DNA from 4 places in the Lysinibacillus sp. NPDC094403 genome. Region 4 is predicted to be linked to each of the others. Evidence: riboswitches for the same ligand, from Rfam matches in the RefSeq annotation. Region 4 holds a riboswitch; each other region holds the start of a gene.
What was found. A riboswitch is a leader RNA that binds a small molecule or an ion and turns the genes downstream of it on or off. The one in region 4 is predicted to bind S-adenosylmethionine.
Positions count from the first base shown of each region.

Region 1: it holds a riboswitch for S-adenosylmethionine, as region 4 does, so the genes downstream of both, ACQKMV_RS22645 (O-acetylhomoserine aminocarboxypropyltransferase/cysteine synthase family protein) here and ACQKMV_RS07415 (methionine ABC transporter ATP-binding protein) in region 4, are expected to answer to the same signal.
Region 2: it holds a riboswitch for S-adenosylmethionine, as region 4 does, so the genes downstream of both, ACQKMV_RS00135 (MetQ/NlpA family ABC transporter substrate-binding protein) here and ACQKMV_RS07415 (methionine ABC transporter ATP-binding protein) in region 4, are expected to answer to the same signal.
Region 3: it holds a riboswitch for S-adenosylmethionine, as region 4 does, so the genes downstream of both, ACQKMV_RS19605 (cyclase family protein) here and ACQKMV_RS07415 (methionine ABC transporter ATP-binding protein) in region 4, are expected to answer to the same signal.

Region 1 covers NZ_JBNNTL010000028.1:11,126-19,057, reverse strand. The annotation lists gene ACQKMV_RS22670 (hypothetical protein) at 1-194, opposite strand, end outside; gene chrR (class II chromate reductase ChrR) at 404-1,135, opposite strand; gene ACQKMV_RS22660 (acetyl-CoA hydrolase/transferase family protein) at 1,422-2,942, shown strand; gene ACQKMV_RS22655 (DASS family sodium-coupled anion symporter) at 3,113-4,594, opposite strand; gene ACQKMV_RS22650 (glycerol-3-phosphate acyltransferase) at 4,787-5,419, opposite strand; SAM riboswitch class I at 5,716-5,829, shown strand; gene ACQKMV_RS22645 (O-acetylhomoserine aminocarboxypropyltransferase/cysteine synthase family protein) at 5,948-7,249, shown strand; gene ACQKMV_RS22640 (hypothetical protein) at 7,603-7,932, shown strand, end outside.
Region 2 covers NZ_JBNNTL010000001.1:23,956-31,887, reverse strand. The annotation lists gene ACQKMV_RS00145 (PhzF family phenazine biosynthesis protein) at 1-239, opposite strand, end outside; gene ACQKMV_RS00140 (pyridoxal phosphate-dependent aminotransferase) at 380-1,549, shown strand; SAM riboswitch class I at 1,903-2,007, shown strand; gene ACQKMV_RS00135 (MetQ/NlpA family ABC transporter substrate-binding protein) at 2,097-2,921, shown strand; gene ACQKMV_RS00130 (methionine ABC transporter ATP-binding protein) at 3,026-4,051, shown strand; gene ACQKMV_RS00125 (methionine ABC transporter permease) at 4,044-4,715, shown strand; gene ACQKMV_RS00120 (alpha-hydroxy acid oxidase) at 4,729-5,886, shown strand; gene ACQKMV_RS00115 (glycine C-acetyltransferase) at 6,070-7,269, opposite strand; gene ACQKMV_RS00110 (nucleotide kinase) at 7,328-7,932, opposite strand, start outside.
Region 3 covers NZ_JBNNTL010000017.1:43,715-51,646, reverse strand. The annotation lists gene ACQKMV_RS19615 (MFS transporter) at 93-1,277, shown strand; gene ACQKMV_RS19610 (hypothetical protein) at 1,485-1,895, shown strand; SAM riboswitch class I at 2,043-2,147, shown strand; gene ACQKMV_RS19605 (cyclase family protein) at 2,245-2,982, shown strand; gene ACQKMV_RS19600 (DedA family protein) at 3,040-3,636, opposite strand; gene ACQKMV_RS19595 (Cof-type HAD-IIB family hydrolase) at 3,781-4,557, opposite strand; gene ACQKMV_RS19590 (DUF2225 domain-containing protein) at 5,201-5,896, shown strand; gene ACQKMV_RS19585 (hypothetical protein) at 5,920-6,273, shown strand; gene ACQKMV_RS19580 (erythromycin esterase family protein) at 6,463-7,887, shown strand.
Region 4 covers NZ_JBNNTL010000003.1:71,916-79,847, reverse strand. The annotation lists gene ACQKMV_RS07455 (acetyl-CoA C-acetyltransferase) at 1-97, shown strand, start outside; gene ACQKMV_RS07450 (acyl-CoA dehydrogenase family protein) at 218-2,002, shown strand; gene ACQKMV_RS07445 (hypothetical protein) at 2,513-2,743, opposite strand; gene ACQKMV_RS07440 (hypothetical protein) at 2,980-3,171, shown strand; gene ACQKMV_RS07435 (arsenate reductase family protein) at 3,253-3,609, shown strand; gene gcvH (glycine cleavage system protein GcvH) at 3,692-4,072, shown strand; gene ACQKMV_RS07425 (toprim domain-containing protein) at 4,258-4,599, shown strand; gene ACQKMV_RS07420 (thioredoxin family protein) at 4,616-4,918, shown strand; SAM riboswitch class I at 4,982-5,085, shown strand; gene ACQKMV_RS07415 (methionine ABC transporter ATP-binding protein) at 5,237-6,265, shown strand; gene ACQKMV_RS07410 (methionine ABC transporter permease) at 6,255-6,923, shown strand; gene ACQKMV_RS07405 (MetQ/NlpA family ABC transporter substrate-binding protein) at 7,038-7,886, shown strand.

The sequences.
Region 1 (7,932 bases), on a different contig from region 4:
CTAGTATGGGAAACGAATTGATTGACATAATCAATAGCATTCTTATAAAGAGCTAAGTCGATATTTGGTTCAAGTCGTTTTCTTAATGATGTACAATCATTATTTAAGTCTTGAATTTTTAAAAATAAACCTTTTACACTTCGCTTATGTTGTTGTTCTAATGTATTAGCAAGGTGTTTATTGACATAGGACATTTTTACATAACCCCTTTCCACATAATGGTCATCTATTAGTATCAATGGAATTCTTTGAAAAGGAAAGAGTCTTTTCGTTTAATTTATGGCCAATTTTAACATATCACTCAAGACAAAAATACTAGGTGCTGAATAGGGGCGTATGTAGAATATGAAAAAAGTGGAGTTACTATAATACGATAGTAACCCCACACGGCTTGTTGATAAAGTTATTTCCAATTAAAACCCTTTTTTGCTAATAATTCTTTGATATGAGGACGGCGTTGTTCAATTAAAAAATCAGCCATTTGCTTTGTCCAGTTATCAATTTTTCGATTGGATGAACGATTATTATAGTATGTTTCCATTGTGTCGTTGTAAGCTGGTAAAAGCTCTTCGTATTTTTCTGTATTGTATTCATTTTCATGTAATACTGCTGCTACTGGTAAACGAGGTTTTACTTCATTGCGACGAGCAGGAACTCCAATTGTTAAGCCGAATAGTGGGAAAACATAGTCAGGAAGATTGAATAATTCGCTTATTTCTTCAAGTTTATTACGCACTCCACCAATATAACAAATTCCATATCCCATAGATTCTGCTGCAACGACAAAGTTTTGAGCGAATAATGAAACATCAGCTACTCCAACAAGTACGTTTTCTGCCGAATCAGCCACAATGTCCACACCTTCTAATTTACCTGCAGATTGAAGGCGTTTGAAATCTACACAGAAGACAAAGGCACCGCCAGAAGTTTCGTATTGACGAGGATTACCAGAGAGCAACCCTAATTTTTCTTTTTTCTCATCATCTGTTACCCAAATAACACTATAAGCTTGTACAAAATGGGATGTAGCAGCCATTTGTGCAGTAGCAATTAATTCTTCAATAATTTCCTTTGAAATCGGATTTCCATCGTAAATACGAACCGAAGAGTGGTTACGTAATAATTCTTTAACCATCTATAAAATCTCCTTTTCCCCTTTATATATATCAAGAGCATATCACGCTTCTTCTTCAAAATCGAACTTTTTAGATGTTGAAATTATTTTTAAATAATTTACAAATGCATAAAATTTCTCGTAAAACAAATTATTTTGTTAGTTATAGATTAAAAATTCTAAATAGTTTAAAATTATGTATGCGACGGTTTATTTGGTTAGATTTCTAATAATTGGATGACTATACCAGAATGATTGAACCAAGTAATCTAGTTGAACAAAATAAAGTGGGATGGAGGAATAAGGGATGGCAGAAAAGTTGGCGAAAAAGCTACGTAATGAACAGCTACGGAGCAAGGTTGTAACAGCAGAAGAAGCAGCATCTTGGATTAAGGATGGTATGGTACTTGGGATGAGCGGGTTTACACGTGCGGGTGATGTTAAAGTGGTACCTCTTGCACTAGTAGAGAAAGCTAAAAAAGAGAACTTCCAAGTAGATGTATATACAGGTGCATCACTTGGCCCAGAAGTTGACCAATACTTAGCACAAGCTGGCGTTATTCGTAAACGTGGACCTTTCCAAGCAGATGCCGGTATTCGTAACAAAATCAACAGTGGCGAAATCACATTCGTTGATGCGCATCTATCACATAATGCGGAACTAGTACGTCAAGGTATTATTGGTCCTATTGATTTTGCGATTATTGAAGCGGCTGCTATAACAGAAGACGGCTTACTAATTCCTACAACTTCAGTTGGTAACTCTCCGATTTTTGTACAAGAGGCAGACCAAATAATCATTGAGTTGAACGTAGCTCAGCTTGATGCATTAGAAGGTGTGCATGATATTTTCGTACCAGGACCACAGGGAGAACGGGATCCAATTCCATTACAATATGTATCCGATCGGCTGGGCACACCTGGTATACCACTAGATTTAGACAAAGTAAAAGGTATTGTCATTTCAGATATTTTAGATGCACCATCAACGATCGTTCCTGCGGATGAAGAAACAGATATTATGGCTAATCATTTATTAAATTTCCTACGTGAAGAAATTAAAGTAGGGCGTTTAACAACAAGCTTAAGACCAATTCAATCAGGTGTAGGCTCAGTAGCAAATGCCGTTTTATTAGGTTTTAAAGATTCTGAGTTTGAGAACTTAGAAGTATATTCAGAAGTACTGCAAGACGCGGTATTCGAATTAATTGATGCAGGGAAGGTAAACTTTGCATCTGCAACTTCTATTACTCTTTCCGAGGAAGTTGGAAACAGAGTTTATGGTAATTTTGAGAAATATGCAGATAAACTAGTATTACGTCCACAGGAAATTTCTAACCAACCAGAAATCATTCGCCGACTCGGATTAATTTCTGTTAATACAGCGCTTGAAGTAGATATTTACGGGAATGTGAATTCTACGCATGTTTCTGGCACAAAAATGATGAATGGAATCGGCGGTTCTGGAGACTTTGCTCGTAATGCGCGATTAGGTATTTTCGTCACAAAATCTTATGCGAAAGGCGGAAATATTTCTAGTATCGTTCCAATGGTATCGCATGTAGACCATACAGAGCATGATGTAGACGTAATTGTCACAGAGCAGGGAGTAGCAGACTTACGTGGGCTTGCTCCAAAAGAACGGGTTGGGCTCATTATCGATAACTGTGCCCATCCGGAATATCGTGAGCAATTATGGAAGTATTTTAACGATGCCAATGAAGCAACAGGTGGACACCATACGCCTCACAATCTAGAAAAAGCACTATCATGGCATGTGAATTACGCAAAAAATGGTACGATGAAGAACCCTGCTTTATCGAAATAATAAAGTTGTAAAGCCTTGAAGGACAGTTGATTTGTTCCTTCAAGGCTTTTAATTGTTATTAATGTAATCTCGAAAGCCTAGGAGCTCTACGAAGTGGTCGAGTAACCCCGAGAAGTGATCGGGTACCCCCCTGAACTGCTCAGCTATCCAAAGAAAAACCTATCTGCTTCTTACAATAATCCAATCCATTTCCAATACGTTGCGGAGAACAGAAGGACTAGGATGTATCCAATAATCGTTAATGGAATACCGGATTTTAAGAAATCCTTTGTTGTAAAGGCTCCTGTACCATAGGCAAGCATATTTTGCGGTGCACTAATAGGTAAGAGGAAGCCAAAGCTAATAACGAATTGTTGCACGATAACGAAACCAACCTGATCAACATTAGTCGTTAATGTTGAGGCTAAAACGATAAATACTGGTATAAGTGCAGATGCTAAGCTTGTTGCACTTGCAAAACCTAAATGAATAAGAATATTAAATAAAGTAACAAGCGCGATTGTTGCAAGAATTGGCATAGAATCTAAACCGAGTGAACCGAATACTTTATCAGATAACCACGATGCACCTTTAGTATTAAGTAAAACCGTCCCTAGCATAATTCCTACTGCAAAGACAATAATTGTCCCCCAAGGAATATGCGGTTCAACTTGCTTCCACGAATAGACCCCGATTTTTGGCATTAATAAAATGGCGATTGCAACGATTGTGACGGTTGTCGTATCGAATGGGTGAAGTTTGCCCTCGGTAGACCAGAAAAATAGTAAAACTACCGATGTTATGATTAAACGAATTTCAGGAGCTTTTAATGGACCAAGTTCCGCAAGCTGTTTTTTGATTACTTCTCTACCGCCTTCAATATTACTTGTTTCAGGCTTAATTAGTGTAATCATAATGAAAAATAGAGCTACTGACATGATGATTGAGAAGGGGGCAGCGTAAAGTAACCAAGAACCCCAAGAAATATCAACACCAAATTGTTCTTTAATAAAATTTAAAGCGACCATATTTTGAGCTGCTGCCGTTTTAATACCGATATTCCAAATGGAGACAGCTTGCACAGAGGTAATGACAAGTAAAGCAGCAAGTCGACTATCAAGTGGTAACCCAAATGCTGCTACCATTCCGAGTAGTATTGGGACAACTGCGCCTGCACGTGCAGTAGCAGAAGGGACAAAGAATGCGAGTGCAATAGATACTAAAATAGCACCGAATACAATGGCTTTCGTTTTTGTCCCTACTAGTGAAAGTATCCATAGTGCAAGACGTTTATGTAAATTCGTAATTTGCATGGCTGCCGCTAGGAAAAGAGCTGCGGCTACGAGTGCAACTGCAGAATTACTAAATCCACTTAATGCTAATTTTAATGCATCCGATGTTCCTAGCGCTCTTGCTGGATCTTCCATTGACGGAGCCAACCCTAATAAAATTGTAACAAGAGCAATAATCATGGCAGAGCTAACGGGATAGGAGACAGCTTCTGTAACCCAAAGAATGACTGCAAAAGCTAAGATAGCTAAAGCCCGTTGTCCAGCTACAGGTAAATCGCCGTTATTAGGTAAAAAAATAATGATAATTAGTGAAGCGAAAGCTAATCCAATCCAGAGCGGCTTCAAATTACGTTTCGATTTTGCTTGTTCAGAAGTAGACATACTTTTTCATCCTTTCTATAAACGTGGATATTATTTCCTGTAACATCGGCTAGTAAAATGCTTTATTAAGAAAGTAATTTGTTTATTTATTGTAAAGAAAATTTACATGTGAAATACTCTCAATTTATAGCGATAACGGGCAGTTACGAGAAAAAATGCGGTCACAGAAAAGACGAAAATTTCCAAAAGATATTATTTTTTCTTTTTGAATGCAGAGGTCACTTTAGGCTCAGTTCCCTGTATTAATCGTTTAATATTTTCGAGATGCAAAATGAGCGCTATGCCAAAAAGTAATAAGGCTATAATCGTTGGGCCAACTCCAGGAATCCATAAATATGTGGCTGTACAAAAAACAAGATAAAATTCAAGTACACCGGCAATTAAATAGTTCGTAGCGAAAGATAAAATAACAAATAAAATGAGTGCAAATAAGCCAATTTTCCAATCGACCGCAAGTAATATCCCGATGATTGAAGCAGTTCCTTTGCCACCATTGAAGCCCATATAAAATGGAAAATTATGACCTAGAATGACACCGGCAGCTACGATATAGGTAAAGAGCCAAACTTGTACTTCTGTTAATTGTGTAGTATCTGCTAGATAGACATGAGCACCGATAATAGCTGCAACGCCTTTACCGATATCGATAAGTGCAACTAAGATACCGTATTTCCATCCAAGGGAAAGTGTTGCATTAGAGGCACCTGCATTGCCAAAACCAGACTTTTTTAGATCTACTCCGGATAAAAATTGAGCAACTTTAGAACCGTGAATACAGCCAATAAAATAACCAGCAAGAAGAAAAATGATAACGGCCTTTATCATAAAAGTCCTCCTTTCTAAATAAATAGGCTCATCACCAAAAGATAGGAGTGAAATTTGTTTAAATCTATACCATTTATATAATTTGATTGGAGGCTGGACGCCCCTAGGAAAGCGTCCAGTCGGAACGGAAATCAACCCCACGTTTTGGTGATAAACTATTAAATATTAAAATAGTGTATGCGTTTGTATTACATAAAAAAGCAGACAGAAGTTTCGGAAAAAATAAAATTTTAGTGTTGACAGAGAAAAAGTCTATGTTTTATACTGTGTAACAACGATGGAAATTGAATCTCATACTCTTATCAAGAGCGGCGGAGGGATAGGCCCTATGATGCCCGGCAACCAGTAAGTGACGAACTTGCTAAGGTGCTAATTCCTACAGATTCTTATTTGGATCTGGCAGATAAGGGGAGGAAAACTTGCAACCGCAACCCTCTTCTTAGCTGAAGAGGGTTTTTTGTTTTCTACTGAAAAAATCCTCCTCATCTCCGGTACCATCGTAAAAAAATAACCATTTGGAGGTATACAATGACAAATTTTAAACCAGAAACATTGCTGTTACACGGTGGCCAAGAGCCAGACCCGGTAACAGGATCTCGTACAGTACCCGTATATCGCTCAACGGCATTCGTTTTTAAAGACACTGCTCATGCGCAACGTCTTTTTGCCTTAGAGGAAGCTGGCAATATTTACACGCGCATTACAAACCCAACTGTAGATGTTTTTGAAAAGCGAGTCGCTTTATTAGAAGGCGGTACAGCAGCAGTAGCACTTTCATCTGGTGCAGCAGCAATCGCATTTTCCATTTTAAATCTTGCAGGTGCAGGGGATGAAATTGTTGCAGCTAGCTCTTTATACGGAGGTACTTATAATTTATTCGCCAACACACTACCAAACTACGGTATTAAAACGATTTTCGTAGACGAAACAAATCCAGAAAATTTCCGAGCAGCTATTACTGATAAAACAAAGGCCGTGTTCGCTGAAATTTACGGGAACCCAAGTTTAAAGGTACTAGATATTGAAAAGGTAGCAAATATTGCACATGAAAACGGCTTGCCATTAATTATTGATAGCACATTTGCTTCGCCATATGGCTCTACACCAATTGACTTCGGTGCTGATATCGTCGTTCATTCCGCAACAAAATGGATTGGCGGCCATGGTACAACTTTAGGTGGCGTTGTAGTAGATGCAGGGAAGTTTGATTGGACTCGTGGACGTTTCCCAGGCTTTACTGAACCAGATGCTTCATATCATGGTTTGCGTTATGGTATTGACACAGCAGCAGCTGCATTTGCCACAAAACTGCGTGTACAATTACTACGCGACTTTGGACCAACATTAAGTGCAGATGCAGCATTTAATTTATTACAAGGATTAGAAACGCTTCATTTGCGTATTCCTAAACACAATGAAAATGCACTAGCAGTAGCTGAATATTTACGAAACCACCCATCTGTGGAATATGTAAATTACAATGGCTTAGAAGATTTCCCTACTCATGATTTAGCAAAAAAATATTTGAGAAATGGCTTCGGTTCAGTGCTTACTTTCGGTATTAAAGGTGGACGTGAAGCAGGACGTAAATTAATCGATAGTGTGAAATTATTCTCGCACGTAGCAAATGTAGGGGATGCCAAATCATTAATTATTCATCCTGCATCTACTACACATCAGCAACTATCAGCTGAAGAGCTAATCCAAACTGGCGTAACCGAGTCGCTCATTCGCTTATCCATCGGTCTAGAGGCAATAGAGGACATTATTGCAGATTTAGAACAAGCTATTGAACAAGTAACAGCTTCACAACAACAAGTAGAAGCATAATAATAAAAAAACATTGGTTAATGTTGTAGCGTTTACGTATTTTCTCATTCGATTGGCCTCATTTGGTAATGCGTAAAACGTTGCTGCATCATCCGCTCGCCTCATTTGGTGAGAGTAAGGAAATTGTTTAAAATTAATACCAAGTAATTTTATAAGTATTATTGACTTACTTAAATCCTTGTTTTATACTAGGGATTAAGAAAAGTGTTCGAAAGGCTACCAACCTAGAACCAATTTATAGACTAATTTAGTTTTCATAAGTGCTCCCCCACTTTTGAATATATAAAGAGGAGTAGTTGCTCAGCCAGTAGCTACTCTTATCTACAAAAACTGATGATAAGGAGTGTTTTTAAATGGGAAATGTTTATAGTGCGCAAAACATAGCATCTTATCTTATTTATGAATTAAATGAAGGTCATGTATTTGTGAACAACATGTCCATTCAAAACATACTTGCGTCAGTTGAGCGTAAATGGAAAGAGATCTTTGGACATTCTACGTTTAAGGAAATCGTTTATGGCAAAGAGGAAGGTTATACAGTAAAAGAAGTTTTCGAAGCTTATGAAAGCTATGGAGCAAATCATATTCCTCTACCTGCGACAGAGTATTACTTAAAATACGGTACATTCCAATTAGTTGAACGTACGTATGCAATACCAAATTTCACGCAAGAGGAAATAGGA
Region 2 (7,932 bases), on a different contig from region 4:
GCACTAGCGATTGTTCCATGTCCACAAATCGGGATTTCCTTTGCCGGCGTAAACCATCTAAGAAAAAATTCATTATCTTTCTTTTGGACAAAAGCTGTTGTTGGTACGGGGATCTCCTGAGCAATTTTCTGCATGGTCGACTCAGGTATTGTTGAATCAAGTAAACATACTGCTGCGGGATTTCCCTTGTAAAGTTCTGTAGTAAAAGCATTGACGATAAAATATGAGACTTTGTTCATTTTCCCCACTCCCATATACTTATTGGATGGCTTATAGTTACCAATAGTTTTTGAAAAGGCTCTAGACAATTAGTAAAAAAAGTACTACTATTTGCATCATATCTTTAATAATTATTATATTCTGAAAAAGGTGGACGTGCATGGAATTCTCAAAAAAACTACAGCAACTCCCAACTCAATTTTTTGCAGCACTTGTACAAAAAGTAAACGCCGCTCTAGCTGAAGGGCGTGATGTGATCAATCTCGGTCAAGGTAATCCAGACCAACCTACTCCCCCACACATTATTAAAGCATTACAGGAGGCAGCAGAAAATCCTCAAAATCATAAATATTCTCCATTCCGTGGCATAGCAGAATTACGCCAAGCAGCAGCAGACTTCTACAAACGTGAATACAATGTTGACATTGATCCAGAAACAGAAGTAGCTATTCTCGGTGGTACGAAAATCGGTCTCGTTGAGTTACCGTTAGCCGTTTTAAACCCTGGCGATACAATGCTTTTACCCGATCCTGGTTATCCAGATTACTTATCTGGTGTCATATTAGGTGATGTTAGTTTTGAAGTCATGCCACTTTTTGCAGAGAATAATTTCCTGCCTGATTATAATGCTTTATCCAATGAAGTAAAAGAAAAGGCAAAGCTTCTTTACTTGAATTACCCGAATAATCCAACTGGTGGTACTGCAACACTTGAATTTTTCGAAGAAACAGTACGCTTTGCAAAAGAGCACAATATTATCGTATCACATGATTTTGCCTACGGGGCGATTGGATTTGACGGCAATAGACCTATTAGCTTCCTGCAAGCTGACGGTGCAAAAGATGTCGGTATCGAAATGTATACATTATCCAAAACGTATAATATGGCAGGCTGGCGCATTGGTTTTGCAGTTGGTAACCCTGATATTGTTGCAGCCATTAACCTTATTCAAGATCATCTATTTTGTAGTCAATTTCCTGCAGTGCAACAAGCTGCGGCAGTTGCACTTACTGCTTCTCAAAGTTGCGCTGATAAGCTAAGAGAGACTTATGAGCGTCGACGAAACGTCCTTATCGAAGAAGCTCAGCGAATTGGTTGGCAAGTAACAGCACCTAGAGGCTCTTTCTTTGCATGGCTCCCTGTCCCATTAGGTTTTACGAGTGAACAATTTGCTGATTTATTGCTCGACAAAGCTGATATCGCAGTAGCTGCAGGTAACGGCTTCGGTCAATATGGTGAAGGTTATGTGCGGGTTGGCCTACTTGTTAGCGAAGACCGCTTACGTGAAGCAATCAGCAGAATTGAAAAGTTAAACTTATTTAGCTCATGAGCATTTTAGTCCCTCTACCTAAGTAAGACCCTATCAAAACTGTCCCCTTTGCGCATATTTGCTTTGGAGACAGTTTTTTCATTTTACTATCTTCCTTGGTTGCTTCAGCCCTTCTTCTAGTGGATAAAATAGTGACCTGTTTCTTCAGCAAACTGTCGAATATGATAAATCCCTTGTACTTCTGCTAAAACGAAATAGGCAGTGATAACAATATTCCCGCCTTACTTTAACAGACATTCCCATGCCTCTTTTTAACTAAAAATAATAAAATAAAAAATTTAAAAAATTCGATTGATTACTATATCCTATAATTTATATTAGTTCTATCGGATTTACAAAAAAATATTATAAATCTCTTATCAAGAGTAGCTGAGGGACTGGCCCTATGAAGCTCGGCAACCTCCTTTTTTAAGGAAGGTGCTAAATCCTGCAAACGATAATCGTTTGAAAGATAAGAGAGGACGTTTTTTCATGAGCCTCTCTTAGTTTTTTTAAGAGAGTTTTTTTTATTTTTAATAACCGATAAAACAATATTGGAGGTTTTCTCATGAAAAAGAAAAACAAAATTTTATTAGGTTTAGCGAGTCTCACATTGGTAGCAGCGTTAGTAGGCTGTGGTACTAAAGAAGATAGTAAAAGTAAGGCTATTAATGAAAATAAAATTGTAGTGGGTGTAACTTCTGGTCCACACGAACAAATTGCAGAGGCTGCTGCAAAAGTTGCCAAAGAAAATGGCTTAGAGGTAGAACTAAAAACTTTCTCTGATTATGTTTTACCAAATACATCATTAGCCGAGGGTGATCTTGATGCAAACAGCTATCAACACAAGCCATTCCTCGATACATTTAACAAAGATCACAATACAGATTTAGTGCCAGTAGGAAAAACAATTTTAACTCCTATGGGCATATACTCTAAGAAATATAAATCATTCGATGAAATTCCTGATGGTGCAACATTCGGATTACCAAATGATCCAACAAACGGGGCACGTGCACTATTTGTCCTTCAAGAGGCAGGCATTATTAAATTAAAAGACAGAGCAGATTTAACAGCATCTATTCGTGATGTGGAAGAAAACAAAAAGAATTTGAAATTCATTGAATTAGAGGCTGCACAAATTCCAAAACAACTTAGTGAAGTAGATGTAGCAGCTATAAACACGAACTTCGCTCTTGATGCTGGCATTAATCCTAAAAAAGACTCCATTTTTTTAGAATCTACTAACTCTCCATATGTAAACTACATTGCGGTACGTGCTGAAAACAAGGATGACCCAACGATTAAAAAATTTGTTGAAGCTTATCAATCTGAAGAAGTACGCAAATTTATTGAAGAGGAATTCAAAGGTTCTATAATTCCAAGCTGGTAAGTAACGATAAAGGTTCTTTCATATAATCGAGAATCTGCGAGACTCCTACAGGAAAGCTAGCAGATTCTTGCTTTATAGAAGGACTTAGAAAGGAGATATTCAGTATGATTCAATTAGAAAATATATCAAAAGAATTTAAAACTAAAAAAGGTATCGTCAAAGCAGTAGATGGTATCAACTTGCATGTCAAAAAAGGTGAAATTCATGGGGTTATTAGCTACAGTGGTGCAGGAAAAAGTACCCTTATTCGCTGTGTCAATTTATTAGAGCGTCCAACAACAGGGAAAGTATTGATTGATAATGTAGATATTACTGCCCTTTCTCTAAACGACCTTCGCAAAACACGTCAAAAAATCGGGATGATCTTCCAACATTTTAATCTCTTAAAAACAGCGACCGTTTACAACAATATCTCGGTACCATTAAAGCTTCTAGGCTATAACGACTCTGAAGTGAAAAACCGCGTTGCAAAATATGCAGAAATTGTTGGCCTAACAGAGAAATTAGATAGCTACCCTAGCCAGCTTTCAGGTGGTCAAAAGCAACGTGTGGCTATTGCGCGTGCCCTTGCCCAAGAGCCTGAGATTTTACTAAGTGATGAAGCGACAAGTGCACTCGATCCTGAAACAACTGACGCTATTCTTGAGCTTCTGTTGAAAATTAATCGTGAGTTAGGTATCACTATTTTACTTATTACACATGAAATGAATGTTATTCAAAAGATTTGCGATGATGTTTCCGTTCTTGAATCAGGAGCGGTTGTAGAATATGGCTCTGCTATAGAACTATTTTCGAAGCCTCAGCACCCAACGACACGAAAGTTTTTAAACACTATTTCTCAACGCAATTTGTCTCCTTCTCTTATCGAGCAATTAAATCTTTCCGGAAGTGTGATTCGTTTAACATTCCTTGGTGAAAGTACTGGGAAACCATTACTTGCAGAAGTGAGCAAAGTGTATGATGTTCAACCAAATATTTTAACAGCCAATATCATCGAATTAAAAAACGGCATTGTCGGTAATATTGTCGTGCATCTACACGGTAAAGCTCATATCGTAGAAAAAGCACTTAAGTATTTTACAGAAAACGGAGTAGGCGTTGAGGAGTTAGGAGGCGAATTAAATGAATAGCATTCAAAGCTTCTTTGCAGATTGGTCAGATGTTATTGGGAAATCTATTATTGAAACCTTCCAAATGGTCGGGATTTCATTATTCTTTTCTATTTTAATTGGGATCCCTTTAGGGCTTTTAATCGTTTTAACTCGCCAGGGACAATCATTTGAAAATAAATTTCTCTATCAATTTTTCAATTTATTTATTAATATTATTCGCTCTGTACCGTTCATTATTTTACTATTTTTCATTTTACCGTTCACGAAGCTAATCGTTGGCACAACTATCGGTGTAAAAGGTGTTATTGTTCCGCTTGTTGTTTATACAGCGCCTTATATTGCGCGACTTATGGAAACGGCACTTTTAGAAGTTGATCCAGGTGTTGTGGAAGCTTATACAGCAATGGGTATTAAACGTCGTCATATTATTTGGAATGTCTTACTACGTGAGGCTCGCCCATCCATTATTTTAGGTTTAACGATTGCCACAATCGGTCTTATAGGAGCAACTGCAATGGCAGGAATGGTTGGTGCTGGTGGTTTAGGTGATCTTGCATATCGCTACGGTCATTTACGTTATGAGGTCGATGTGATGTATGCGACAGTGTTTATCTTAATCATCCTAGTTCAGAGTATTCAATCAATAGGTAACCGCTTTGCTGCGAAACTAAAGAAAGATTAGTAGGATGATTACGATGACAAAGACAACAGATTGCGATCTACTGTTAAAGAATATTAATGCACAAGCCCCCTTCCCTATTTGCTTTACAGATTTAGAAAAGGCTGTTGCAGAAAAATTGGAGGCTGGTCCGTTTGGCTACATCCGTTCAGGCGCTGGGGGTGAGCAAACATTACGAAATAACCGCGCAGCCTTTGAAAAATACTCTATTATTCCACGTTTTTTACATGATGTTTCAAGTATTGATACATCGATTGAGCTGTTCGGAAAAGTACATCCAACACCTTTCTTATTTGCTCCTGTTGGTATGAACAGAATGGCACATGACGAGGGAGAGCTTGCCGTTGCGCGTGCAGCTGATCAGTTAAAAATTCCTTATATTCAAAGTACAGTTTCAAGCTATGCACTTGAGGATGTAGCACAAACAGCTCCCACTGCTACTAAATGGTTTCAATTATATTGGTCAACAAATGAGGAAATTGCCTATAGCATGGCCACACGAGCAGAGGCTGCTGGTTTTGAGGCTATTGTTTTAACTGTAGATACAGTCATGCTCGGCTGGCGTGAAGAAGATGTTCGCAATCAATTTTCACCATTAAAGCTTGGGTATGCGCGAGGAAACTATATGAATGACCCTGTTTTTACTGCTTCCTTACCAGATGATTCATTTGAGTCATATGTACAGGGCGTTTTGCAAAATGTTTTCCATCCAACATTAAATTGGGACAATGTGCGTGAATTAAAGCGCCGTTCTAATCTCCCTATTTTATTGAAGGGAATCTTACATCCAGAAGACGCAAAACTAGCTATAGAAAATGGCATTGATGGAATAATCGTATCAAACCACGGTGGTCGTCAATTGGATGGCGTAATTGGTTCACTTGATGCACTTCCCGACATTGTGAAAGCTGTAAAGGGACAAATTCCTGTTATTTTAGATAGCGGTGTGTATCGAGGTATGGATGCTCTTAAGGCACTCGCTTTAGGAGCAGATGCTGTAGCCATTGGACGTCCCTTTGTCTATGGGCTTGCCTTAGAAGGACAGCAAGGCGTCGAAAAAGTAATGACGAATTTATATGATGAATTAAAAGTTTCTATCGCATTAGCGGGGGCAATATCTGTAAAGGGACTACGCGATATCACATTAGTGAAAAAAGATGGCGTCGATCAATAAAGCAGTCCTGCATTTCGAGGTGGCAATCCGTCACTTCGATTGTTTTATCCGTCGCTTCGGCTCTTCTTTCCGTCGCTTCGGCTCTTCTTTCCGTCGCTCTGGCTCTTCCATCCGTCACTTCGACCTTACTATCTGTCTGAACCTCAAAAAAGGGCTACCTCACTATTGAGGCAGCCCAAATTTTTATTGAATAACGCCTAGCTCACGGCCGACTTTTTCGTAGATTGCAAGAGCATCGTCCAGCATTTCTTTTGTATGTGCCGCTGTAGGCATGTTACGAACACGTCCTGTGCCTTTTGGAACCGTTGGGAAGACGATTGATTTAGCGTAGACGCCCTCTTCAAATAAGCGACGTGAAAATTCCTGCGTAAGCTTTTCATCACCAATAATACATGGTGTAATTGGCGTTTCCGATGCACCAATATTAAAGCCTAGCTTAGCAAGACCTGCTTTTAAATAATCGCCATTTTCCCAAAGCTTATCGTGGAGCTCTGTTGAGTCAATCAGCATTTGTACTGCCGCTGTAATCGCAGCAACATCACCTGGTGGTAATGCTGTTGAGAATAAAAATGGACGAGAACGCACTTTCAGCCAATCAATTAAATTTTTCTTACCTGCTACATATCCACCAACAACACCAATTGCTTTAGAAAGTGTACCAATTTGGAAGTCAATTTCTTTTTCTAAACCGAAATGCTTCACAGTACCTTTTCCTTTACCTGTTACACCTGAACCGTGTGCATCATCGACATATGTTATTAAATCAAACTCTTTCGCAATCTCAACGATTTCTGGTAATTTTGCAATATCACCGTCCATTGAGAATACACCATCAGTAATGACCATGACTTTATTGTATAAGCCTGATTCTTTTGCTTCCTTTGCCTTTGCACGTAAATCGTCCATATCAGAGTGATTGTAAGCAATGATTTTCGCACGTGATAAACGACAGCCATCAATAATCGATGCATGGTTTAATTGGTCTGAAAGAATCGCATCATTTTTATCCATAACAGCTGAAATAGCTGCCATATTACAGTTAAAACCTGATTGATAAGAGATAGCTGCTTCTGTTCCTTTAAATTCAGCAAGCTTTTCCTCTAATTTTACGTGTAAATCAAGTGTACCGTTAATAGTACGGACTGCACCAGCCCCCACACCGTATGTCTCAATTGTTTCTTTGGCAATACGCTTTAAATCTTCATTCGTTGCTAAGCCAAGATAGTTGTTTGATGATAGATTAACTAGATTTTTGCCACGTACCTGAATAATTGGGCCGTTTGCTCCCTCTACTGGATCAATTTCATTGTATAAGCCTTGACTATGTAAGGCTTGTAGGTTTTCATCTAAAAATGCATTCAATACTTTTGACAAGCGTATCATCCTTTCCTAGGAAAACTGTTCTAGTCCCTAGTGTAGCACAAGGATGCTATTAGAAAAATTACTTTGTTAATCTTTCGAATAGTGGGGCAGTTTTTTCTCGCCAAAGAGATGACGATATACAATTATCTAATAATCGACGGACTGTATACTCCGCTTCCGCATAACGCTTCGAATAACCCATTGCATCCTGCATTGCTTCTTTATACTTTGCCCGAATATCTTCAATTTTAGCTTCTGCTTCCTGTGAAATTGCGCAATGTTCCCCTATATCGAAAATTTCATCGCCAAGTCTCTCGGCCTGAGGTTCAAAGACATGTGGATCTGTACTATCAAAGATGCAGAAATTCAACTCCGGGATAATAACCATGTCAACAGAGTTTGAATCCAAGCCACACCAAATAACTTGTGCATCGAGCCCTCTCGCATTTGCTTCGTCTGCTAAACCTTTCATTAAAGAAGATTTACCTGTACCTGGCTTCCCTTTAATCATCAATCTTCGAGCTACGTTTTTTGTCATACTTTCTACTGTATTTTCGGCCCCCCTCGGTGTTAATGTTCCGAGTAAGCGATGCGTGCGCATTCCTGTTTTATTTAAGACAATCGATTGGAAAACATCTGTCTTTAAATTTTCAACCTGGTCATTTAATGCCTGCCAGTTCATAC
Region 3 (7,932 bases), on a different contig from region 4:
ATTCAAAAGTAACTAAAAGTACCCTACGAACTTTTTGGTATGTATGAATATTACTATACACTATATAAAAAATCAAAGGAGATATTATTAGAATGAAAGATACAAAAGTGCCGAATGCCAAACTAACATTACTCGCACTTGCCATCAGTGCATTTGGTATCGGCTCTACAGAATTTATAAGCGTCGGATTACTTCCATTAATTACAAAAGATTTTGATATAACATTAAGTACTGCGGGCTTAACCGTATCCATATATGCACTAGGTGTAACTATTGGTGCACCACTTTTAACAGCATTAACATCGCGCCTTAGCCGCAAAAATGTGTTACTGCTCGTTATGGTGCTGTTTCTTATCGGTAATTTACTTGCAGCTTTAGCACCCTCATTTTCATTACTACTATCTGGGCGTGTTATTTCAGCATTGGCACATGGTGTGTTTATGTCTATTGCCTCTGTTATTGCTGCAGATGTTGTGGCACCTAATAAACGAGCAAGTGCAATAGCTTTTATGTTTACAGGGCTAACATTAGCAACTGTCACTGGTGTCCCGCTAGGAACTTTTATTGGACAAGTAACTGATTGGCGAATGTCGTTCATTTTCATTGTTCTCATAGGCATTATTGGATTAATTAGTAATGCCCTGCTTGTGCCAAGTCAGTTATCGAAAGGTAATTCCATATCCATTCGAGATATTGGTAAAGTATTAGGGAATATTCGAATGTTATTAATCCTCTTTATTACTGCAATTGGGTATGGTGGCGCATTCGTTGTATACACCTATGTTTCTCCAATTTTAGAACAGTATATGGGCTACTCACCTAAAACAATAGTCGTGATCTTAGTTGTATACGGTATTTGTGTTGCCATCGGTAATACATTAGGTGGTTGTTTTGCGAATAATAACCCTTTACGCTCTATCTTTATTATCTTTATAGGCTTAGCATTGGCCGTACTCGGCATCGGCTTCTTTTTGGAATCATCAATCATTGGATTATTGATGGTCTTTATGATGGGGCTATTTATGTTTATGAATGTGCCAGGATTACAGCTTTATGCCGTTCAGCTTTCAGAAAAGTATATACCATCAGCTATTTCAATGGCTTCAGCATTAAACATTTCAGCTTTTAACATTGGCATTTTTCTAGGGTCATACATTGGAGGATTCATCATTCGCCACCAATCTTTAGCTCATACTCCTATTTACGGATTCAGCATGGTGATGATTGCTGCAGCTACTACATTTCTATGGTTACTCTTTGATAGAAATAAACTTTGAAGATTTATCGGAACAAAATCTCATTTTATCGGAACAATTTTAGCTTTTATCGGAATCTTTTCTCGTTTTATCGGAACAATTTCAATTTTTATCAACGGGTGCCTCCTCGGGGACTAGTCACAGTTGAGACCCTGGAACGAAGCGGCAGCAACAAATGGCTTTGTTGTACATAATATAAGGTATCAGCATAGGATAGGAGGAATTTAGTTGTATTACAATCCTTATCCGTATTTTGTCTATCCAAATTATTATCCGGCATGGGTAATGGCAAATCAGCCAACAATTCAACACCCTTCTAGCCATCTAGCAATGCCGACAAACCCAACGAATAGAAGTCCATTTCCAATCGTCAATACAAAGAAATTGAAGACTTCCGCGAAACGGATCAAGGATATTATGCAGCAAGCACAATTACTTACGGATAAAATTGATGAATCAGAGCAATTTGCACATGATCTTATGGACGCGGCACAACAATCAAAGAAAACAGAAGTTGAAAAGTTAATTGCGTCAACAGGCATTACTATAAAATACGAAACTACCTATACACCAGATGGATTTCGTATAACATTTACTGAAAGTAGCTGTTGTAAGCTGACACTAATTTTGGGTTGGTGAAGAGTTGGTCCTTTGAAGAGGGCCTCTTTTTTTGCCTTTAGCATCTTTATGCATTCTAACCTTGTATCCCTATTGAACTTGTAAACTATAAATAAATATGCTAAAGTATTTGTGATTGTTATTTCTGAAAATTCTTATATTGTTTTTTTCTTATCAAGAGAGACGGAGGGATTGGCCCTATGAAGTCTCAGCAACCAGCCTATAGGTATGGTGCTAATTCCAATTGGCAAAATTCAGCCTTGAAGATGAGAAGACGACTTACTTATGTTGCATTGCAAAAGAGTCCTCTTCTTCAAGGAGGACTCTTTTTTATTTTTACATTCTAATTAAAAGAAAGCAGGGAACTATTATGACAAACGAACTTTTACAAGCAATTCAACTATTGAAATCGAAAGAATGGGTAGATTTAACACATACATTTGGTCCGAATTCTCCTCATTTCTTTATGTTTGATGATGCAAAATTTGAAACATTATTTTCCCATGAGGATGGCTTCTTTGCACAACAATTCACCTTCCCTGGGCAATACGGAACACATATCGACCCACCTATTCATTTTGTGCGAGATACACGTTATTTAGAAGAATTGGAGCTAAAAGAACTAGTGCTACCACTAATCGTTATTGATAAATCGAAGGCAGCCGAAATTAATAACGACTACACGTTAAGTATTCAAGATATTCTTGACTTTGAAGCTGAATATGGAGAAATTGAAGCAGGTACCTTTGTTGCGCTGCGTACCGATTGGAGTAAACGTTGGCCAGATAAAGAGTCTTTCAGCAATAAGGACGCTGATGGTAATAATCATATTCCTGGCTGGGGATTAGAAGCGTTACAATTTTTATTCAACGAACGAAAAGTAAGTGCTATTGGCCACGAAACTTTTGACACGGATTCAGCAGCAGATTTTCGTAAAAACGGTAAGTTAGACGGTGAATATTTTGTGCTAGATCAGGATACTTACCAAATTGAGCTTATGACAAATTTGGATAAACTACCTCCAAAAGGGGCCGCTATATTCAATATTGTGCCAAAGCCTGAAAAAGCGTCTGGATTCCCTGTCCGTTCATTCGCAATATTACCTTAATATAGCAAAGGTCTGATTCAGTAAATATAGAATCAGACCTTTCTTCATGAAAATAATTTATTTCGATGTATTCTTTCTTTTGAAAACAAAATAAACGATCAACATTATTATTAAGAACAATACTATGAGATAAATACTGTAGTGGGATAAATAGAACGCAACATAATGCCATTTCTCTCCAAGTACTTTTCCTAAAGTAATAAAAGTAAATGTCCATATAGTTGCTCCCGTATATGCAAAGAAAGCAAATTTTTTATAAGGATAATTATTAATAGCCGCAATATATGCTGTTAGATGCCGCACACCAGGAATAAAATATCCTATTAATAATAATCCAGGACCTATTTTCGCAAATAACTTTTTAGTAAAATCAATTTTCTGTTCAGTAATATGGATTTTCGAACCGTATTTTTGCAATAAAGGTAGCCCGAATTTATAACCTATATAGTAGCTCAGGGTAATCCCCCCTGCCGCACCTACGATAGCGCTGATTAAAGCTGGGATATGTGCGAGAGTTTCGCGATAAACGCTATACCCTACATATGTTAAAAATATCTCATCTGGAAGTGGCAGCCCAACAATCCCTCCAACTAGGATAAGAATGATGCCAAAATATCCGTAATGTTCAATAAGAGATTGCACGTGATGCGCCATAATTCCATCCCACCTAAAGCATAATGATTTCTTTTCAATGTTAACTTTATAATAACTCAAAGTAGGCAACATTATGAGTATTATAACGTTCATAAAGTTTTCCCCAACGTATAGTGGCTAGTCCATGCTATAAATATAGTTTTCTTAAACTATTATTTGTAGCTCACGTAGAGCAAACTCAATACCATCATCAGTTGATTTCTTCGTTATAAAATCAGCGACATTTTTTAAGGCTTCACTACCATTGCCCATTGCAATACCAAGGCCAACCTGTTCCAGCATGTCGATATCATTATCTCCATCCCCAAAAGCAAGTGCTTCCTTAGGACTTAAGTTGAAATAATCTAGTACAGCTTGAACAGCAATCGATTTGGAAACATCATGCTGCAAAACATTTGTAATGTACGGATGCCATCTTTTAAACAATAAATGAGGAAATTGTGAGGTATATCTATTCTCTATATCCTCATTACCATACAAACACATTAAGTAAACCTCTTGCGTTAAAATATCCTCATTAATAACAGGATACTCCAGCAAAGATAATGTCTCTTGCATAACTTTTAATGTCTCTTTTTCTTGGACGTTATTCATCGATAATTGTTCTGTAAAAAACGAGAGACTTTGTTTATTTTCTTCAGCAAAAGCCTTAACTACTTGGACAATTTCTTTTGCAATAGGTATTTTATGTATTACTTGATCTTGATGCTTAACATACGCGCCATTAGCCGTAATAAACGTCTCTATTCCTATGTTTCTTAACTGTTGGCACATCGATAAAGGTCTTCCTGTAGCAGCAACAATACGAATTCCTTTGTTTATTAATTGTTGTATAGCTTTCCTTGTACTTTCTTCAATACAGCCATCTTCATAATTAACAAGCGTTCCATCTACGTCAAAGAATACAATTTTATAATCCATCTTTCGCTCCTTATCGTTTTATATTATTTTTAACCGGGTGTGTAAATTTATTATCCATTTCCATTAATTAGAGGCTCATCAACATATCGTGTGGTTGATTTCCTTTCCGACTTATATACATGGCATACGCTTCCCTACTTTTGTTGATGATTCTAATTAGAGAAACGGAAGACAAGTTCGAGCTGCTTCATTGTCACTGTCTCTTCACTTAAGAATCCTTTTTCAACCAAAAATATCCCTATATTTCCCTAATCAGCATACCTTTAATTTTACATGAATAATTGAAATGATGGCATTTTTCTTCTTACATTACAGATAGTTAATTTAACCTATACAAACAATTGTAAAACATAAAAATTAGCAACAATTTAGTTAAACATTTGTACGTAATTTGACAAACTAAATTAAATATGTAACTTATTTCAACTACACCGATAAATACTATTGCGGATACAGTTCGAAATTTCAAATGACTAAAAAAGTATTAATCATTTTTATTTTTTATAATTCCAAAGGAGTATACCAAAGAACACAGAATTGTTAAAATAGAAGTTGGTTGATTAAACATATTGAACGATACTATCCATCGTGTACATAGAACAAAAGCAATAATAACAAATTGTGTGTAAAGGAGTTGATTCTTATGGCATTTAACATTTACTACTATGAAAGTAGTGTGGATTGCAAGTTTTGTAAAAAGCAATTTACCACATATAAAGTACGTCCTAATCGTTATAAAGTAGTCGAAGAGCAAACAGACTTCATGCCAGTCTATGAAGGTTTAAATCCATTGATATATGAAGTTGCTGTTTGTCCGCATTGTGGCTATGCCTACCACAAATCTATGACAAGAACTTATGGACCTTTTATGCTTCTTATTGATGAGCTGTACATTAAAGAACTTCAAAAACCTATGGATATATGTAAGGAACGTACTATCGATGATGCTATTATAAGCTTTAAATTAGCTTATCTTGTATCAAGAGCATCCATGGAAGAATCGCTTCTTATGGCCAATTTCGCATTAAAAATAGCCTGGCTATATCGTTTAAAAAATGATAGTGAATCGGAAATGCGCTACCTTTTTGCTGCTAGGGACTTTTACAGTAAATCTTTTGCTTCCAATCAAGAGGGCGGAGAACGAATTCAATTTTTACATGCAGAATTAAGCCTACGACTTGGAGATATTACTGAGGCGAAAAAAGGATTTTCTCGACTAATAGCAGACCGAAATGTTTCCAATAAATATCGAAAACTAGCACGAAATCGCTGGGAAAACTATAAATATGACGAGCAGCCTAACAACGCACATGAAAATATAGGAGAAGTCATCAATTGAAATAAACGAGGAGCGTAATAAATATGCAGCTATTTACAAAAAGGATTGATGTGAGAGAAGAAGATATTTTTTCAGAACTACATCATTTTTTATTGAGAAAAAATAATCGCTATTTAACGAATGATGAGGTAGTTGCATTAACTGGAGTTTCATCAGACTTACTATATAAATGGGTAAAAGCAGGAAAGTTAAAAAAATCGATTTTCCCTAATTTAGGCGCACCTTGTGAACGCTGCGGACACATTACTCAAGCAAAAATCTGTGTTAGCTGCTCATCAACCATCGTTAATACATTAAAGCAAGAAGAAAAGGATCGTTCCTGGTTCAATCAAATACAACGGAATACTGCAAGAACTAGCACGTATCACTATAAATAAAATTGAAAGCATCTCCATGGCGGACTTAATTTGAGTTACGCTTTGGAGATGTTTTTTACTGCCTCCGCTCAAATAAACCAAAATAATGCCGATGAACCAAATTTAAACAAAATTTAAACAAAGCCCCCCTTTACTTTAAACTTAGCTGTTTATAATTGGTCTTAACATATAGCGAAGGACTGATAGAAAGTGATAAAAGGTAAGAAACGTAAGGTTTTATTATCATTGAGTATAGCGTTAACAAGCTTTGTAGCGTTCAACGGAGTTTCAAATGCATCCGCAGCAGTTCCGACAGTAGAAGAACGTGTAGCTTTAGATAACAAATTAGAAGTCAAACCAGCTCGCACATCCAATGAAACACTACAAGATTGGAAAAAGTGGACAAACGACCATGCTTACAGTTTAACTTCCATTCAACCTGAAGCAGTTGGTCAACAAAACATTCCATCTACTAAATTTGAAGATTTAGAGATGCTAAAGCCTTTATTGCATGATAAGCGCATCGTTTTTTTAGGGGAAAGTTCACACGGCACGGCAGAATTTAGCCTAGCGAAAACACGTTTAATTCAATTTTTACACCAAGAAATGGGCTACAATGTCCTGGCTTTCGAAAGCGGTATGGGAAATGCCATGAATGCTCAAGGACAAATTGATAAGCAAACAGCGCAACAAACGATGAAGAATGCTATTTATCCTGTATGGTGGTCAAAAGAAACACTGCCGTTATTTGAATATGCTAAAAAAACACAGAATACCGATAAACCATTAAAATTAGCAGGCTTTGATATTCTACAGCAAAATGCATTTACGAACGGTGACTGGCTACAAAATAGTCAACTGGCAAAACGGTTCAGTGAAGTAGAGGAGCAACTTGCTGACTGGAGCTTTGGTACGGATTTAAAAGGCTACCAAAAAGCGAAACCAAGCATTATCGAAGTGTATAAACAAGTAAAATCACAAGTACAACTAAAAGAAAAAGAGTTAAAAGTGGCTTATCCGAGCGAGCCTCATATTGTAAAGCTTATGGAACGTACTTTAGCTGATCGTATCCGTTTTGCAGAAGAATATGTAGAACTATCAATTCAAGCAAACATTGAAGTTGAACAAAATAAATACGATTCTTATTTTAAGGCAATGGAATGGCGTGACCAATCGATGATGGAAAACTTACTTTGGTTAGCAGAGGAGATTTATCCAACTGAAAAATTCATCGTATGGGCGCATAATGACCATATTCGTAAAGCACAATCCGAAGTAATGGGTTCTCCATATCCGGTAAAATTAATGGGCGAGCGCCTACCAGATATTTATAAGAAATATAGCTATGTGCTTGGTCTTTATATGGCAGGTGGGGAAACAGCAAACAATATGGGTGAATCTATGACCGTTTCACCACAAATAAAAGGATCAATCGAGGATATTGTTTCATCGTCAAATAAACCATATACATTTATCGACTTACGAAACCGTCAAAATGAGCGAGGAAACTCATGGATGTTTGAGCCACGCTTATCGTATAGCTGGGGAATGATTCAGGAAAGCCTTGTTCCACGAGATCAATATGATGGCCTTCTTCTGATTGATAAAGTAAGTAAGCCGAATTATATAAAATAAAACTTTAATCAGTGGAGTTCATTTCACCTTCGCTTTCTGGTACAG
Region 4 (7,932 bases):
TATTCATGAATTGAAGCGCCAAGGTAAGAAATATGGTGTCGTGACAATGTGTATTGGTGGCGGTATGGGTGCTGCAGGAGTATTTGAAATTCTATGATTTTTGCTAGATCAGCTTGGAGTGTAGCGTTTCCGGTTGCCTCCGAACACAGTGCTTCAAGCTTTTCTATATATTGGGGAATAAAGCCATTAATAATAGATGCATAGGGAGGAATTTAGAATGACAGAAAAAACAACGGATTTCATTAAAGGCGGCGGATTTATTATTGAAGATGTGGAATTAGATCGTGTATTTACACCAGAAGATTTCACAGATGAGCATAAAATGATTGCTAAAACAACTGAAGAGTATGTAGCCAATGAAGTGTTACCAGTCGTAGAAAATTTAGAACACCATGAATTTGAGCATTCGGTTCGTCTTCTAAAAAGTGCTGGTGAGCTCGGCTTACTAAGTGCAGATGTACCTGAAGAATATGAGGGTCTAGGATTAGACAAGGTTTCTTCTGCTTTAATCGCAGAAAAAATGTCAGTTGCTGGTGGATTCTCTATTACGCATGGTGCACACGTAGGTATTGGCTCTTTACCAATCGTACTTTTCGGAAATGAAGAGCAAAAGCAAAAGTATTTACCAAAGCTTGCGTCAGGTGAATTAATTGCTGCTTACGCATTAACTGAGCCAGGATCAGGTTCTGATGCATTAGGTGCAAAAACAACTGCAAAGTTAAATGATGCAGGGACACATTATATTTTAAATGGTGAAAAGCAATGGATTACAAATGCAGGCTTTGCAGATGTATTTGTTGTTTATGCAAAAATTGATGGCGATAAATTCTCAGCATTTATCGTAGAACGTGCCTTCAATGGCGTTTCAGTTGGCGCAGAAGAGAAAAAAATGGGTATCAAATCTTCATCGACACGTACATTAATCCTTGAAGATGCAGAAGTACCTGTAGAAAACCTTTTAGGTGAAATAGGTCGCGGACACGTTATTGCTTTTAATATTTTAAATATCGGCCGCTATAAATTAGGGGTTGGAACAATTGGTGGCTCGAAGCGTGCATTAGAACTAGCCATTCAATATACAAACCAACGTCAGCAGTTTAAAACGAAGCTGTCTGATTTTAATCTAACAAAAGAAAAATTATCGACAATGGCTTCACAATTATATGCGTCTGAGTCATTAAACTATCGTACAGTAGGTTTATTTGAAGACCGTTTAAGTCAGCTAAGCCCAGAAGAGCAAAAGCAAGGAAAAGTTATTGCTAGTGCAATTGCTGAGTATGCTATTGAATGTTCTATTGCTAAAGTATTTGGTTCTGAGACTTTAGATTACATTGCAGATGAAGCGGTTCAATTACACGGTGGTTACGGCTTTATGGCTGAATACGAAGTAGAACGTATTTACCGTGATTCTCGTATTAATCGTATTTTTGAAGGGACAAATGAAATTAACCGCATGATTGTACCAGGTACATTTATGAAAAAGGCATTAAAAGGTGAATTGCCATTACTACAAGTTGCTCAAAATTTACAACAAGAGCTTCTTATGCTAATGCCTGAAGATATAGGCACAGAGCCGCTAGCACAGGAAAAATATCTTGTGAAAAATGCGAAGAAAATTGCTGTATTAGCAGCAGGTTTAGCAGCACAACGCTACGGTGCAAAGCTTGATCAAGAGCAAGAAGTATTGGTGAATATTGCAAATATCGCAAACCAACTATTCGCAATGGAATCAGCAGTATTACGTACAGAAAAAGCGATTGCTCGTGATGGTGCTGAAAAAGCTCATCAAAAATTACTTTACACTCAGATCTTCTGCCAAGAAGCATTTGCAGAAATTGAAAAAGAAGCAAAAGATACGATTCTTGCTTCAGCAGACGGCGACGCAGCACGCATGACATTGTCTGCACTACGTAAATTAACTCGCAACAACCCATACAATTTAATCGCGAAGAAACGCGAAGCTTCTGTTAAATTAATTGAAGCAGAAAAATTTGTAGTTTAATAGAGCAGACTAACCTGGCTATCCGCATAGATGAGATAGCTAGGTTTTTTGTTGGGAATAAAAGTAAAGTTCTTCGGCCAAACGAGGGGTTGATTTCCGTTCCGGCTGGGCGCTTTGTAGCTGTCGCTTTGCTTTCGCTACAGAAAACATTTGTTGCTGCCGCTACGTTAACACTACGCTTTCGCACAGAGCAAAGCTTCCTGGGGGCGTCCGATGAGCCGCTTCACTCGCGATGCTCGCTCCAGGGTCTCATCTGTGACACTGTGATCCAAGGAGTCGCCCAGCCTCCACTCCAATCAACTGATTCACATGACATATGTTTTAACAAAAATATCATTCAACTTTTGAGTTTTATCGGAACACTTTTACGTTTTATCTACCAACTTTTGAAATTTATCGACCAACTTTCACGTTTTATCACCTAACTTCTGAATTTTATCGACATCCACCTTCCAAAGAGCAAAAAAGGATTCATACACAAAACTGTGTGTGAATCCTCTGACTGTCGTTTTATAGCAAAAGAGTTTCGTCTGTGCGAAAGCGGATTGACAGCAACAACATGTTTATCAGCGCGAAAGCGGACCACTCCAAAATGCCAATCGCTGATAACATCAAGAAAATCGCTGATAAAATGCTGAGAATCGCTGATAACATCAAGAAAATCGCTGATAAATTGCCGAGAATCGCTGATAACAACATGATAATCGCTGATAAATTTTCGAGAACCGCCGATAGCATCATGAGTCGCCCAGCCTCCACTCCAATCAATTACTTCACTTAGTATATATTTTCTGCCATTTTATAATAATTTACTTATGTGAAAGCACAATCGTCGTAACTATTATAGAAGAGCAATCATTACGTTCACTTTTAAAATGCATAAATTTTATAAAAGTTCTACACTATTGCTGATTGGAGTGGAAGGCTACTCGACTCCCTTGGGAAAGCGAGACAGGCGAGACCCTGAGGCCAACACGATGTTGGTCACGAAGGCATTGTCACAGGACGTGACGCACTTAGCCTTCGTTCCTTTAGCGGAGGAAGCGGCTCGACGCTCGCTCACAGGAAGTTTTGCTCTGCGCGAAAGCGAAGCGTCAGCGACAAAGCGCCCAGCTGGAACGGAAATCAACCCCACGCTTTGGCATAATGAGTTTCATTTTGGCTCGTAACGGTTATGATGGTATACTACAGAAAATGAGGGAGACACTGAAAATGTAGTGTCCTAATAATGATAGTAGAGGAGCCTATAAATGACGATTCAATTTATTCATTATCCAAAATGTACTACTTGTAAAAAAGCTCAAAAATGGCTAAATGACAATAAGATTTCATACGAAGAGGTACACATTGTCGAACAACCGCCTACAAAGGACGAATTATCAAACCTATGGCAAGCTAGTGGACAACCGTTAAAGAAATTCTTTAATACTTCTGGTATGAAATATCGTGAGCTTGGCTTGAAGGATAAGCTTGCTGATATGACTGAAGAGGAGCAGCTTGAATTGCTTGCTTCAGATGGTATGCTGATTAAACGTCCAATTGTAACAGACGGGAAAAAAGTAACTTTAGGGTTTAAAGAATCAGATTTTGAGCAAGCTTGGAAATAACCCTATTTATCCTTGTTTTTATAGGAGAAGTATGGCAAACTGAAAGTGAATATACTACATATTTTATGGAGGGGTTTATTGCATGAGCACACCAAAAGACTTACGTTACTCTGAAGAGCATGAATGGGTAAAATTAGAAGATGGTAAAGTACGTATCGGTATTTCTCACTTCGCACAAGCTGAACTTGGAGATATCGTTTTCGTTGAACTTCCACAAGTTGGCGACGAAATCAAAACTGATGATCCATTCGGTAGCGTTGAATCTGTAAAAACAGTTTCTGAATTATACGCACCAATCTCAGGTACAGTAGTTGAAGTAAATGCAGATTTAGAAGATAGCCCAGAATTCGTTAATGAATCACCATATGAAAAAGCTTGGATGATCGTTGTAGAGCCTGCTGATGCATCAGAAGTTGAAAAACTTATGACAGCTGAGCAATACGAAGAAATGATTGCAGAATAAGACAAGCCTGAATTAGAAAAACGTCGGAAACTACCGACGTTTTTTATTATCTTCATTCATCCCGCTACTATAACAGTGAGGAGAATGCAAGTATATTCCTTTATCAATAGGTGTCTAACTGTATCAACGATCAAGTTTATTGATATAATGAATTATAAGGGATATGTCTAAATGGGGGTGGCGTGATGGTCGAGGGAAAATGCTTAATTGTCGAAGGCCGATCGGATAAGCTTCAAATTGAACCTATTTTAAATGAAGATGTTAAAATACTTTGTACGAATGGTACAATTGGTGTGCATCAATTAGAAGAGCTACTTGATCCATACGAGGGTTGTGAGCTTTATACGTTTTTTGATGCAGATACATCGGGTGATAAACTACGAGCATTAATGGACAGACATTATCCAGAGGCTGAGCATTTACGTACGATGCCAACATATAAGGAAGTTGAGACAACTCCGAAGAAGGTGTTAGCAGCGATATTGCTTCGTGCACACTTCTCAATCCATAATGAATATATTTTGTAAGGTTGCGTGAAAAATGATGGAAGAATGGTCAAAAGAGCAGTGGGACGCGGTTGTCCAGTCAGGTGAAAAGGCTGCCTTTTATTTATATACGCCAATGTGTGGAACGTGTGCAGTTGCATCGAAAATGATGACGGTTGTTGAGCAATTGCTACCACAGCTACAAGTAGGTAAAGCGAATATTAATTTTTTCGAGCAAATAGCTTATGATAATAAAATCGAAAGTGTACCATGTTTACTCGTATGTGAAGGCGGAAAAGTAACAGAAAAAGTTTATGCCTTTCAATCCGTACCATATTTATACGAATTGTTAAAAAACTAATTGACTGAATATTAATCGCGTGGTAAAGTAACAAATATATTAAAAAACAATAAATATATCGAACTCTTATAAAGAGCGGCGGAGGGAAGTGCCCTATGAAGCCCAGCAACCATCACAATGTGAAAAGGTGCCAAATCACCCAAAGATTTATCTTTGAAAGATGAGAGAACGGTTTAGCGTATAAGTTACGTGACCCCTTCTACTTGTCTATAAGTGAAGGGGTTTTTTTAACTTCTATCAACACACGACTGAGTGACCAACATCACGTTGGCCGCAATTATGCGAGGCATAATTGATATAAGAAAAGGAGAATTCGCTATGATTAATCTTCAAAATATTACGAAGAAATACAAAACTACGAATGGCGAATTAACTGCAGTTAAAGACGTCAACCTTTCTATTAATAAAGGTGAAATTTTTGGCATTATCGGCTATAGTGGCGCTGGTAAAAGTACAATGATTCGATTGTTAAACGGTTTAGAAAAGCCTACATCTGGTAGGGTGACAGTTAACAATCAAGAATTTTCATCCATAAAGGGGCAAAAGCTCAGAGATGCTAGACAAAAGGTCAGTATGATTTTCCAACATTTCAATTTACTTTGGTCTAGAACCGTTGCGGAAAACATCGCTTTCCCACTAGAGATAGCAGGTGTTCCAAAGGCACAACGTGAAGCACGTGTGAAAGAATTGATAACACTTGTTGGTCTAGATGGACGCGCTAAGGCGTATCCATCACAACTATCAGGGGGGCAAAAGCAACGTGTAGGTATAGCTCGTGCGCTTGCTAATAACCCAGAGGTACTGTTATGTGATGAGGCAACATCTGCACTCGATCCGGAGACAACAGATGCTATCCTTGATCTACTTGTCGATATTAACGAACGATTAGGTCTAACGATTGTGTTAATCACACATGAAATGCACGTTATTCGCAAAATTTGTCATCGTGTAGCGGTTATGGAAGCTGGAGAAATTGTAGAACGTGGTGAAGTATTACAAGTATTCCAAGCTCCACAAGCTGCCATTACGAAAAAATTCGTTTCTCAAATTACAGATACGAAGGAAACACAGGAAACCGTGGCACAAATTAAAGCAAATTATCCTAATGGACAACTTGTTAAGCTAATCTTTGTAGGAGAAAAAACAGAGCAGCCTGTCATTTCGCATCTTGTGAAACAGTTTGATGTAGAAGTAAGTATTGTACATGGTAATATTTCGCAAACGAAAAATGGCGCGTACGGTACACTTATTGTGCAAATTGATGGCTCGGAGGCCAATGTTACTGCTGCACTTAGCTACTTAAATACAGTCGAAGTACAAACGGAGGTGATTGCAAATGCTAACTAGTCTTTTTCCGAATGTCGACTGGGAAAAAATGTGGGACGCTACGTATGAAACATTGTACATGACAACAATTTCTACGGTTATCACATTTATACTTGGATTAATGATTGGAATCTTATTGTTTTTATCAAGTCCCAACCAACTATGGGCCAATAAAATTGTGAACTTTTTAACAGGCTCAATCGTTAACATTTTCCGTTCGATTCCATTTATCGTTTTGATTATCTTGTTAATTCCATTTACGAAATTTTTACTTGGCACAATTCGTGGCGCAGATGCGGCTTTACCAGCACTAATTATTGGAGCTGCACCATTCTATGCACGAATGGTATTAATTGCTTTACGTGAAATTGATAAAGGTGTTATTGAAGCAGCTCGTTCAATGGGTGCCAAAACGTCAACGATTATTTGGAAAGTATTAATTCCAGAATCGTTACCAGCGCTTATTTCTGGTATTACTGTAACGGCTGTAGCACTTGTTGGCTATACTGCGATGGCAGGTATTATCGGTGCAGGTGGTCTAGGAAACTTAGCATTCTTAGATGGTTTCCAACGTAATCGCACAGATGTAACTTTAATGTCGACTATATTAATCTTAATAGTTGTATTTGTTATTCAATGGATTGGCGACATGATTACGATCAAAACAGATAAACGCTAAAGAAGCGCTAATAAAAATTGTGACAAAAAGAGTATCCAGTTACGAACATCTAAGAGGTTATCTCGGTTTTATACCGCTAACATATGTAAATAAGAAAAAAGGGAGAGTAATAAAATGAAGAAGTTATTAGCAGGATTATTTTTATCAGTATTAGTACTAGCTTTAGCCGCTTGTGGTGCTGGTAAAAAAGAAGATACAAGCTCAGGCTCATCATCTAATGATAGTAAAGAAAAAGTAACGTTAACAGTAGGTGCTTCGAATACACCTCATGCGGTTATTCTGGAAAAAGCAAAACCAATTTTAGCTAAAGAAGGTATCGATCTTAAAATTGAAAAATATCAAGATTATGTATTACCAAACCAAGATTTAGAATCTGGCGATCTTGATGCAAACTACTTCCAACACATCCCTTATTTAGAGAAAGAAATTAAAGAAAAGGGTTATGATTTTGTAAACGCTGGTGGTATTCATATTGAACCAATCGGTATCTACTCTAAAAAATATAAATCTCTTGAGGATTTACCAGAGGGTGCAACAATTTTACTTTCTAACTCTGTTGCAGATCACGGGCGTATGCTTTCATTATTAGAAGCTAAGGGTTTAATTAAACTTAAGGATGGAGTAGATAAAACATCTGCTGAACTTAAAGATGTTAAAGAAAATCCTAAAAACTTCAAATTCGATGCAAATACAGCGCCTGAAATGCTTGTACAAATGTATGAAAATAATGAAGGTGATGCAGTTCTTATCAATTCTAACTACGCAATCGACAACGGACTAAATCCATTGAAAGATGCAATTTCTCTAGAAGATAAAGAATCTCCTTATGTAAACATTATCGCTGTTCGTGCTGGTGATGAATCAAAACCAGAAATTAAAAAATTAGTAGAAGTATTAAAATCTAAAGAGATCCAAGATTTCATTCTTGATGAATGGAAAGGCTCAGTTGTACCAGTTAAATAATTAAAATTATCGAAAAGGGTATGTAAGTTATAAAGCTTACATACTT